Regions from separate parts of the Lacticaseibacillus sp. YLM2-1 genome, predicted to be linked through region 1. Evidence: predicted binding sites of a transcription regulator. Region 1 holds the regulator's gene; each other region holds the start of a gene.
The links. Region 1 encodes CtsR, which represses protease genes until heat stress. Its sites were predicted from a motif close to TTGGTCAAAAAAGGTCAAANA; they were not measured.

Region 1 (2,199 bases):
AGCATCTTTTTCAATATACTTTTGATATTCATCTAAGGTCGTGGCACCGATCAATTGTAATTCACCACGAGCTAATGCCGGTTTCAAAATATTGGAAGCATCAATAGCGCCTTCTGCACCGCCAGCACCGATCAAAGTATGCAATTCATCAATGAACAAAATGACATTGCCATCTTTATAAATTTCATCAATGATCTTCTTCAGCCGATCTTCAAACTCACCACGATACTTGGTGCCAGCGACAAGTGAGCCCATATCAAGCATCATCAAACGCTTGTTGACCATGTCATCCGGCACTTTACCAGACACAATTTTTTCAGCAAAGCCTTCTGCAATTGCAGTTTTACCAACACCAGGTTCGCCAATCAGTACAGGGTTGTTCTTTGTCCGCCGTGCCAGAATCTGGATCAGCCGGCGTACTTCTTTGTCACGCCCAACAACCGGATCCATCCGATTCTCGCGCGCCATTTGGGTCAAATCCCGCGCCAAACCATCTAGCGTTGGCGTACCTTGTCCATCTTGACGAGCACCACCACGTGCCATTGGACGACGCTTTGCTGCAGTGTCCGCAATCCCCATCTTCTTGAAGACCATTTGACGCGTCTTCGAAAGACTGAGACCAAGGTTTTGCAAAATCCGTGCTGCCAAGATGTCATCTTCACGTAGCAAGCCAAGCAAAACGTGCTCGGTACCGATCTTTAAAGCACCTAACCGTTTTGCTTCGTCACCCGCAAACGCCAAAATTTCTTTACCTTTTGGTGAGTAAGGCAAATAACTATCACTAGCTTGACCAGCGGCATCAACAGTCCCATACCCTGTGAAGCGCTCGATCTCGTCATGGACATCATTTTCAGTGACCCCTAACTGACGCAGCGTCTTACCAGCGATACCATCTTTTTCCATGACCAGTGCCATGAGCAAATGTTCTGTCCCAACAGCATGATGATGGAAGTACTTCGCTTGTTCCTGGGCTAAAAGCAATACATTTTTAGCACTAGGGGTAAATAAGTTGTCCATAAGCACGCTCCCTTTTTTAAAAACTGATGATAAACTGTTTCATCTTTCATACCGCAAACGATCCAAAAATGCAAGGAACAAACGCGATCGTAGATGCTCTTCTGCCCCTTGGTCGAAGATGCCCAACGTCTCATGATCCATCACCGCGAGCATCAGGTTGCCAGACTGGCGGGCGATCAACCCGTTATCAAACAATTCCTGAATCAAATCTCGGGCATCCCGCATCCGCAAACGACTTGGAATATGCTGTCGCATGATCTGAATGAGATCCTGATCATCTGTCAATTTGACCTTCACGATTCGAATATAGCCACCGCCACCACGTTTGCTCTCTACGATATAACCGCGAGCAGGTGTGAATCTGGTTTTGATCACATAATTGATCTGTGAAGGTACGCAATTGAAACGACGAGCAATTTCAGCGCGTCTGATTTCAACAGCCGCTTCTTGCGCCAATATCGTTTTTAGATAGGTTTCAATGATGTCCGAAATGTTCTCACGCTGCATGTCATTCAATCCTTTTTGACTTTGACCAATCTTGACTATTACACATTATACTGACATCTGTCCGTTTATACAAATTTATGACTTTGAACGCAAAAAAAAGACCACGACTATTCGTGATCCAAGAATCGGGAAGACAAGATTCGAACTTGCGACCCCTACGTCCCGAACGTAGTGCTCTACCAAGCTGAGCTACTTCCCGAGGAAGCGGAAGACGGGATTCGAACCCGCGACCCCCACCATGGCAAGGTGATGTTCTACCACTGAACTACTTCCGCATTCCGAGTATTTAGTTCTAATCGGCGCCAGCTTAGTAGCGGTCGATGATGCACCCAGTAGGAGTCGAACCTACAACCTTCTGATTCGTAGTCAGACACTCTATCCAATTGCGCTATGGGTGCATTCAACAAAATGCCGAGGACCGGGATCGAACCGGTACGGTCATCACTGACCGCAGGATTTTAAGTCCTGTGCGTCTGCCAATTCCGCCACCCCGGCATAAAGTGAAAAGCGGAAGACGGGATTCGAACCCGCGACCCCCACCATGGCAAGGTGATGTTCTACCACTGAACTACTTCCGCATACCGCATATTCAATTATTGAGACCGGGGAGAAAAAACCACCTATTGGAACCGAGCTTTTACTTCACAGTACAATGCGGGTGAAGGGACTCGAACC
Region 2 (2,199 bases), 710 kb from region 1:
CTTCTAACTTAGTAACTTGGTCACGATAGAAGGCAGCTTTTTCGTAATCCTCCTGCTTAAGAGCAGCTTGCTTTTGCTTCTCGGCGTCGTCAATCTTGGTCTTGATCGTTTCTGGATCGACAGTGGCAATGGTCAGATTCTTCCGGGAACCTGATTCATCCAGAAGGTCAATCGCTTTGTCAGGCAAGAAACGATCTTGAATGTAACGATTGCTCAAAGTTGCAGCTGCTTCAATAGCGGCATCCGTATATTTAACATGATGAAAATCTTGATACCGCGGCTGCAGGCCTTTTAGAATCTTAATCGTCTCTTCTACAGTAGGCTCCTCAACGAGGACTGGTTGCAGACGACGAGCAAGGGCTGAATCTTTTTCAATTTGACGATATTCATTGCTAGTAGTGGCACCAACGAGCTGCAACTCGCCACGTGCTAATGCTGGTTTCAGAACATTGCCGGCATCCATACCGCCTTCAGCATTGCCAGCGCCGACGATTTCATGGATTTCATCAATAAATAAGATAATGTTCTTATTCTTTTTAAGTTCGTCAATCAATTGTTGCATACGTTGTTCGAATTGACCGCGAATGCCAGTTCCTTGAACTAGTGAAACGACATCGAGTCGGATGACATGCCGATCTTGAAGTTTTGACGGAACATCGCCATTAGCGATCTTCAATGCCAAGCCCTCAACAACAGCAGTCTTGCCGACACCGGCTTCACCAATCAGGACTGGATTATTTTTTGTTCGGCGGTTTAAGATCTCGATCACCCGTGAAATTTCTTTGTCACGACCAATGACCGGATCAATTTGACCATTCCGTGCTTGTTCAGTCAGATCAACGCCGAATTGTCCCAGCAGTCCCTTGCCACGGTTGCCATTGCGGCCGTTATTACCATTGCCGCCACGGCCTGCCTGAGTTGGCGGGGTCTGAGCATTTGGTTGTTGCGGTTGATCCATTCCCTGATTCATCGCACGGAAAATATCATCTAAGCTGCCGAAACCAAATGGATCGGTTGCATCAGTTGGTCTCATATTTCCTCCTGCTTGGTTCTTGAGTAATTGATAACAGTTTTGGCAGAGATTAATTTCCTGTCGAGTGCCATTAACAACGGTTGAAAGATGAATAGTGGCTGGATTCTTATGACAGTTTTCACACAGCATTTTGTCACAACCTTCCTATCTGTTTAGGTGCCACGTGCAGTCAAAAAAGGTTTGACCTTTCTTGACCTATGGCAATAGTATACACCCACATTTCTGGAATGCAAGCACTCTGCCACCAAGAGTGCTAAAAAGTTGCAAAAATTTCAGTGACAGCAAGCACTTGCGCTTTTTCCTTACCAGCTTTTATGCTACTCTTATTAGGTGAGGTGAGGCAAATAGATGACTCAGGATTACGTCGCTTTAATAGATGAGTTAAAGACTGGTCAGCGGGACAAAATCACGGTGACGCCAGAAACGTTCATGGCGTTTCGCGCGGCATGGACGAATTATCCTGATCGTGAAGAGATCGTGGGAATGGCTAAACGTGATGGTGTCATTGAATACCATTATCGATCAGTTGATTCTCGTTAATATAGGCGCCAAATCTGATGTGGCGCTTGTGACAAGCTTCAAAAAATGGTAAGGTTTACATGAATTGTTTTGGGTACGAATGCGCACACAAACTATTCGGAAAAAAACTAGAAATCTAGTTAATACGAAGGAGCAGATCAGTCATGGAAAAACGCGAATTTAATATTATTGCAGAAACCGGGATCCACGCACGTCCGGCAACCTTGTTGGTACAGGCAGCAAGCAAGTTCAACTCAGATATCAACTTGGAATACAAGGGTAAGAGCGTTAACTTGAAGTCTATCATGGGCGTCATGAGTTTGGGTGTTGGCCAAGGTGCCGATGTTACCATTTCTGCTGAAGGTGCAGACGAGGCTGATGCTATCGCTGCTATTACAGACACAATGAAAAAGGAAGGCTTGGCTGAATAATGGCTGAACATTTGAAGGGAATCGCTGCTAGTGATGGGATCGCCACAGCGAAGGCCTATTTACTGGTTCAACCTGATTTGTCATTCCAAAAAAAGACGGTTGATGATCCTTCAAAGGAAATCGATCGCCTGAAGCAGTCACTTGATCAAAGTAATGATGAGTTAAAGGTTATTCGAGCAAAGGCCGCTGAATCGCTTGGCGAAGAAGAGGCTCAGG
Region 3 (2,199 bases), 1.1 Mb from region 1:
GTTAATTGTGGCACAAGCCTCATCCACCAAATCAATCGCCTTGTCAGGCAAAAACCGATCCGTGATATACCGATTGGACAAAGTAGCTGCAGCGACCAACGCGGTATCATGGATCCGAACTTTATGAAAAATTTCGAATCGTTCCTTCAGTCCCCGCAAAATACTGATCGTATCTTCAACACTAGGTTCCTGAACCAGCACCCGTTGGAACCGACGCTCAAGGGCTTTATCTTTCTCGATGTTTTCCCGGTACTCGTCCAGTGTCGTGGCACCGATCAGATGCAATTCACCACGGGCCAGCATCGGCTTCAGCAAGTTACCAGCATCCATGGAGCCTTCTGCCTTACCAGCACCGACAATATTGTGAATTTCATCAATAAAAAGAATGATTTGGCCTTCACTCTTTTTGACTTCTTTTAAGACCGCCTTCAAGCGTTCCTCGAACTCACCGCGATACTTCGCACCGGCAACAAGACTTCCCATATCAAGTGAGATGATAGTTTTATTCTTCAGATTGTCAGGTACATCATTTTTGACGATCCGCTGGGCTAAACCTTCTACAATGGCGGTTTTGCCGACCCCCGGTTCACCAATCAAAACTGGATTGTTTTTAGTTTTGCGACTCAAAATACGAATGACATCGCGAATTTCTTCATCACGTCCGATGATGGGATCCATCTTGCCACTGCGCGCTTCTTTTACAAGATCGGTACCGTACTTTTCTAAACTCTTATAAGAGGCTTCGGCATTTTTGCTGGTTACTTTTTCACCACCGCGCAGGTTCTCAATCACCTGTCGTAATCGCTTTGCATCAACCTTGGCATCGTTCAACAAGAATTGGGTGATCGGGTTGTAGCGTTGTTGATAAAGGGCGAGCAAGACTGCTTCTGTAGAAATATAGGTATCGCCAAATTCATCCTTCACGCTGTTGGCATCTGTCAGTAACTGCGACAGGTTTTGGGACATGCTTTGTCCGTATGCGCTAGCGCCTTCAACGACAGGCTCTGCTTCCAGTGCCGCATCAATCGCAGCATTCAAGCCCTGCACATTCACACCGGCTTCACGATAAATCTGTTCAGCCAATTGATTAGGCTGCACCAGGCTTTTCATGACATGTGGGATGTCAATTTCTTGATGACGGCGAACTTGGGCAATTTGTTGTGCCGCGCCAAGTGCTTCGGCAACGGCTTGCGTAAAATTATCTGGGTTCATGAATACGGATGCCTCCCTGAAAAATATCGTCTTACATTATAGTTTTCATTTTCACAATACGACATTGGTCAGTTAAGGTCAAACTATTTTTTAAATTTCATGATGATTTAAAAAAATCGTAGGAAGCCCGTCGCTGTGTTGCTTGCACAACTGAGCCTCAGGTGGCCTAGATTGCTCCGTTTTGGCACTACGGTCTTTAAAATCGCATTAAATAATCTATGCGAAGGCAAAAAGGAACAATTTTCCAATCGTACAATCGAAAAATTGTTCCTTTTATTTGTTTATTTGTCTGACTGAGAATTTTGTCACGGGCTACTCTATTGACAGCTAGGTACGACAGTTCAATCCTCAAAGGTCTACTTTTTGGTATCCGTCGCATCCGTGGACGGTTCCTCTTTTGGTGCTTGAACTGGCTTAGGGGCTGGCTTGTCAGTTTTATTGGATTTTGTCAGCTCCGTGATCCGCTGTTGCAACTCACGAATCTGTTTTTTAGCACTCGAAACGGCACTGGTTGAGATCAACCAGGTCACAACGGCACCTATCAACACGGAAACCGCAATAATCACTATCAACGGCCACTTTAGCTGAATACCGAAGAAATTAACCGAAACGTCTTGCCCATTCAACAAGGCAAAAACAATTAAAATCAATGCCAGAACTAACCCAATAATAAAACGTTGTTGACCCTTCATACGACCTACCCCTTTACTTCTTATTAAACATACCAGCAGCTAACCAATCGCCCAAATGCGGGAACAAGGTATAAAAATCTGCGCCAAGATTCATAAACCACGGTGCATTGATTTCCCGAACTGGTCGACCAAATGTCGCTACAATTCGCCGCGCTAATTTATCTGGATCCAAAACCAGCCAAGAAACGCTAGCCAAATAGTCTAACGCATTGGCTTCGCTAAAGAAATTCGTGGCAATTGGTCCCGGATTAACCGTGGTCACCTTAACACCGAATGGCTTCAATTCAAGACGTAA
Region 4 (2,199 bases), 1.4 Mb from region 1:
ACAACCAGAAGACGCTTGAGCACTAATGCGAAGTGGGCTGCGTTCATCATAATCGGGTGTTGACAATCAACAAATCAATCCCTTTGTTTCCTCAAGCTAATCGTGTACAATGTAACCGACATCAAGTTATTTTTTTGCTGAAGATTGACTGTTTTGGACGCATGTCGATGTCTTTTAGCTTGGATGTATCCCTTTGGCGACGACTTGTTTGAAGGAGCCGTGATGATCTTGGCAACCAGAGAGAAGCGCCATCGCTTTTTTGAGATGACTGTCTTGAAGCAATGACGTGAGCCCCGTCGGTGTTGATGGTGGCTAATAATTGATAGATGAGCGCATTTTTCACAGTGTGGACGGCTATTGCGAGCTGTTCGCGCGTTTAAAGGTAAGTTTTAGGAGGAAGCAGCATGGTTAAACCGATTACTTTGAACGAACAGCTTTGTTTTGCGATTTACAAAGCACAAAAACAATACAATCATTTCTATTCACAAGCGCTAGCCCCGTTCAAGTTAACCTATCCGCAGTACATCACGTTATTGTCGCTATATGAACATGGCACAATGTCGGTTAAGCAAGTTGGACAAACACTTGAACTGGATAGCGGTACTTTGACGCCGTTAATGAAACGGCTTGAAAAAGATGGCTGGATCAGTCGCAAGCGTTCCACTGAAGACGAGCGGCGAGTTGACGTCAGCCTGACCCAAAAGGCGCTGGACGCCCGTGATCAGATTTTTGAACACGTTGGCTCCTGCATGGAATTAATGAACCTTCCTAAGCCTGAGTATGACCATATTAAGTCCGAGGTCAGTCGGGTTGATGACCATTTAAGCGCTATTCCCGACGGCGCTTTTCCAGAAGCGTAACGCCCAAAAATAAGGTCAAAGATTTTTACCTAAATCTTTGACCTTATTTGACTTTAGTTGTATACTTAGCACTGTACTTTTAAGAGTGCTAATAACGATTATCAGGAGGTTAGGACATGCTAGTACCTACCGTCGTTGAACAAACTAGTCGTGGCGAACGTGCTTACGACATTTACTCACGTCTATTAAAAGACCGAATCATTATGTTATCCGGTGAAGTCAATGATCAAATGGCCAATTCTGTCATCGCGCAACTGCTTTTCTTGGACGCGCAAGACTCTGAAAAGGATATCTATCTCTACATCAACAGTCCCGGTGGTGTTATCACCAGTGGCTTGGCGATGCTGGATACGATGAACTTCATCAAGTCAGATGTGCAGACGATCGCTATCGGGATGGCTGCCTCAATGGCGTCCGTTTTGCTGGCTGGTGGGACGAAAGGGAAGCGGTTCGCATTGCCGAACTCAACCATCCTGATCCATCAACCTTCAGGCGGTGCCCAAGGTCAGCAGACCGAAATTGAAATCGCTGCTGAAGAAATCTTGAAGACACGTCGCAAGATGAACCAAATTTTGGCTGACGCAACTGGTCAAACGATTGAGCAAATCAAGAAGGACACCGAGCGTGATCATTATATGAGCGCTCAGGAAGCCAAGGATTACGGCTTAATCGATGATATCTTGGTCAACAAAAATACGCAAAAATAAGCTGTAAAAAGAAAAGCGCGTTGCCATATCGTGGCAACGCGTTTTTGTTTCCCCGAAAAGACTTGCAAAGCGAGGGCATATTGAGTAATATAATTAGGTACTTGCGCGGTTAGTGTAATGGATCGCACGTGAGATTCCGGTTCTCGAAATCCGGGTTCGACTCCCGGGCTGCGCAGAAACCCGGTTAAATGGGAAAAGGTAGGACAGCATAACCCCGAGTAATCGGGGTTTTTGTTTTGTTTAAAATTAAAAACATTCAAAACAGGATAGAGGCGTGACATGCATCATGCTAAAACGCCGATAAGTGATAGCCTGAGATCCGAATTGCAGCGACGATCTTCACCGTTCATTGCTCGGGTGCTTGATGAGAGATTCGGTGGCTATTTTTGCAAACGCTAACATTATGACTTGGAAACTGCTCATTATATAACGAACGGGAATAAAACCAACCCTTGTCACTACTGAACTAAGACACAAACTGAATCACTTTTCCCAGCATGAAAATTCCATTAGAAACAACCCGAAACCCGCTTTCAAAAAAACCCGCCAGACGGGATGATGTTTTAGTAAAATCCGAATAATCTTCACACCAAAAAAATAGATGTTCTAAGTTTACCGAATATGTGATTGTT

Region 2: the regulator CtsR is predicted to act here: its motif matches at 1,211-1,231, upstream of AC07KQ_RS08765 (ATP-dependent Clp protease ATP-binding subunit).
Region 3: the regulator CtsR is predicted to act here: its motif matches at 1,277-1,297, upstream of clpB (ATP-dependent chaperone ClpB).
Region 4: the regulator CtsR is predicted to act here: its motif matches at 895-915, upstream of clpP (ATP-dependent Clp endopeptidase proteolytic subunit ClpP).

The regions. Positions count from the first base shown of each region.
Region 1 is NZ_CM152617.1:2,508,087-2,510,285, forward strand. It holds gene AC07KQ_RS12130 (ATP-dependent Clp protease ATP-binding subunit) at 1-1,017, opposite strand, end outside; gene AC07KQ_RS12135 (CtsR family transcriptional regulator) at 1,057-1,524, opposite strand; tRNA gene AC07KQ_RS12140 (tRNA-Pro) at 1,650-1,723, opposite strand; tRNA gene AC07KQ_RS12145 (tRNA-Gly) at 1,728-1,799, opposite strand; tRNA gene AC07KQ_RS12150 (tRNA-Arg) at 1,849-1,922, opposite strand; tRNA gene AC07KQ_RS12155 (tRNA-Leu) at 1,934-2,019, opposite strand; tRNA gene AC07KQ_RS12160 (tRNA-Gly) at 2,031-2,102, opposite strand; tRNA gene AC07KQ_RS12165 (tRNA-Leu) at 2,178-2,199, opposite strand, start outside.
Region 2 is NZ_CM152617.1:1,800,056-1,802,254, reverse strand. It holds gene AC07KQ_RS08765 (ATP-dependent Clp protease ATP-binding subunit) at 1-1,162, opposite strand, end outside; gene AC07KQ_RS08760 (hypothetical protein) at 1,382-1,573, shown strand; gene AC07KQ_RS08755 (phosphocarrier protein HPr) at 1,717-1,983, shown strand; gene ptsP (phosphoenolpyruvate--protein phosphotransferase) at 1,983-2,199, shown strand, end outside.
Region 3 is NZ_CM152617.1:1,393,051-1,395,249, reverse strand. It holds gene clpB (ATP-dependent chaperone ClpB) at 1-1,212, opposite strand, end outside; gene AC07KQ_RS06790 (LapA family protein) at 1,569-1,904, opposite strand; gene AC07KQ_RS06785 (SDR family NAD(P)-dependent oxidoreductase) at 1,918-2,199, opposite strand, start outside.
Region 4 is NZ_CM152617.1:980,256-982,454, forward strand. It holds gene whiA (DNA-binding protein WhiA) at 1-19, shown strand, start outside; gene AC07KQ_RS04745 (MarR family winged helix-turn-helix transcriptional regulator) at 405-860, shown strand; gene clpP (ATP-dependent Clp endopeptidase proteolytic subunit ClpP) at 977-1,567, shown strand; tRNA gene AC07KQ_RS04755 (tRNA-Arg) at 1,671-1,742, shown strand.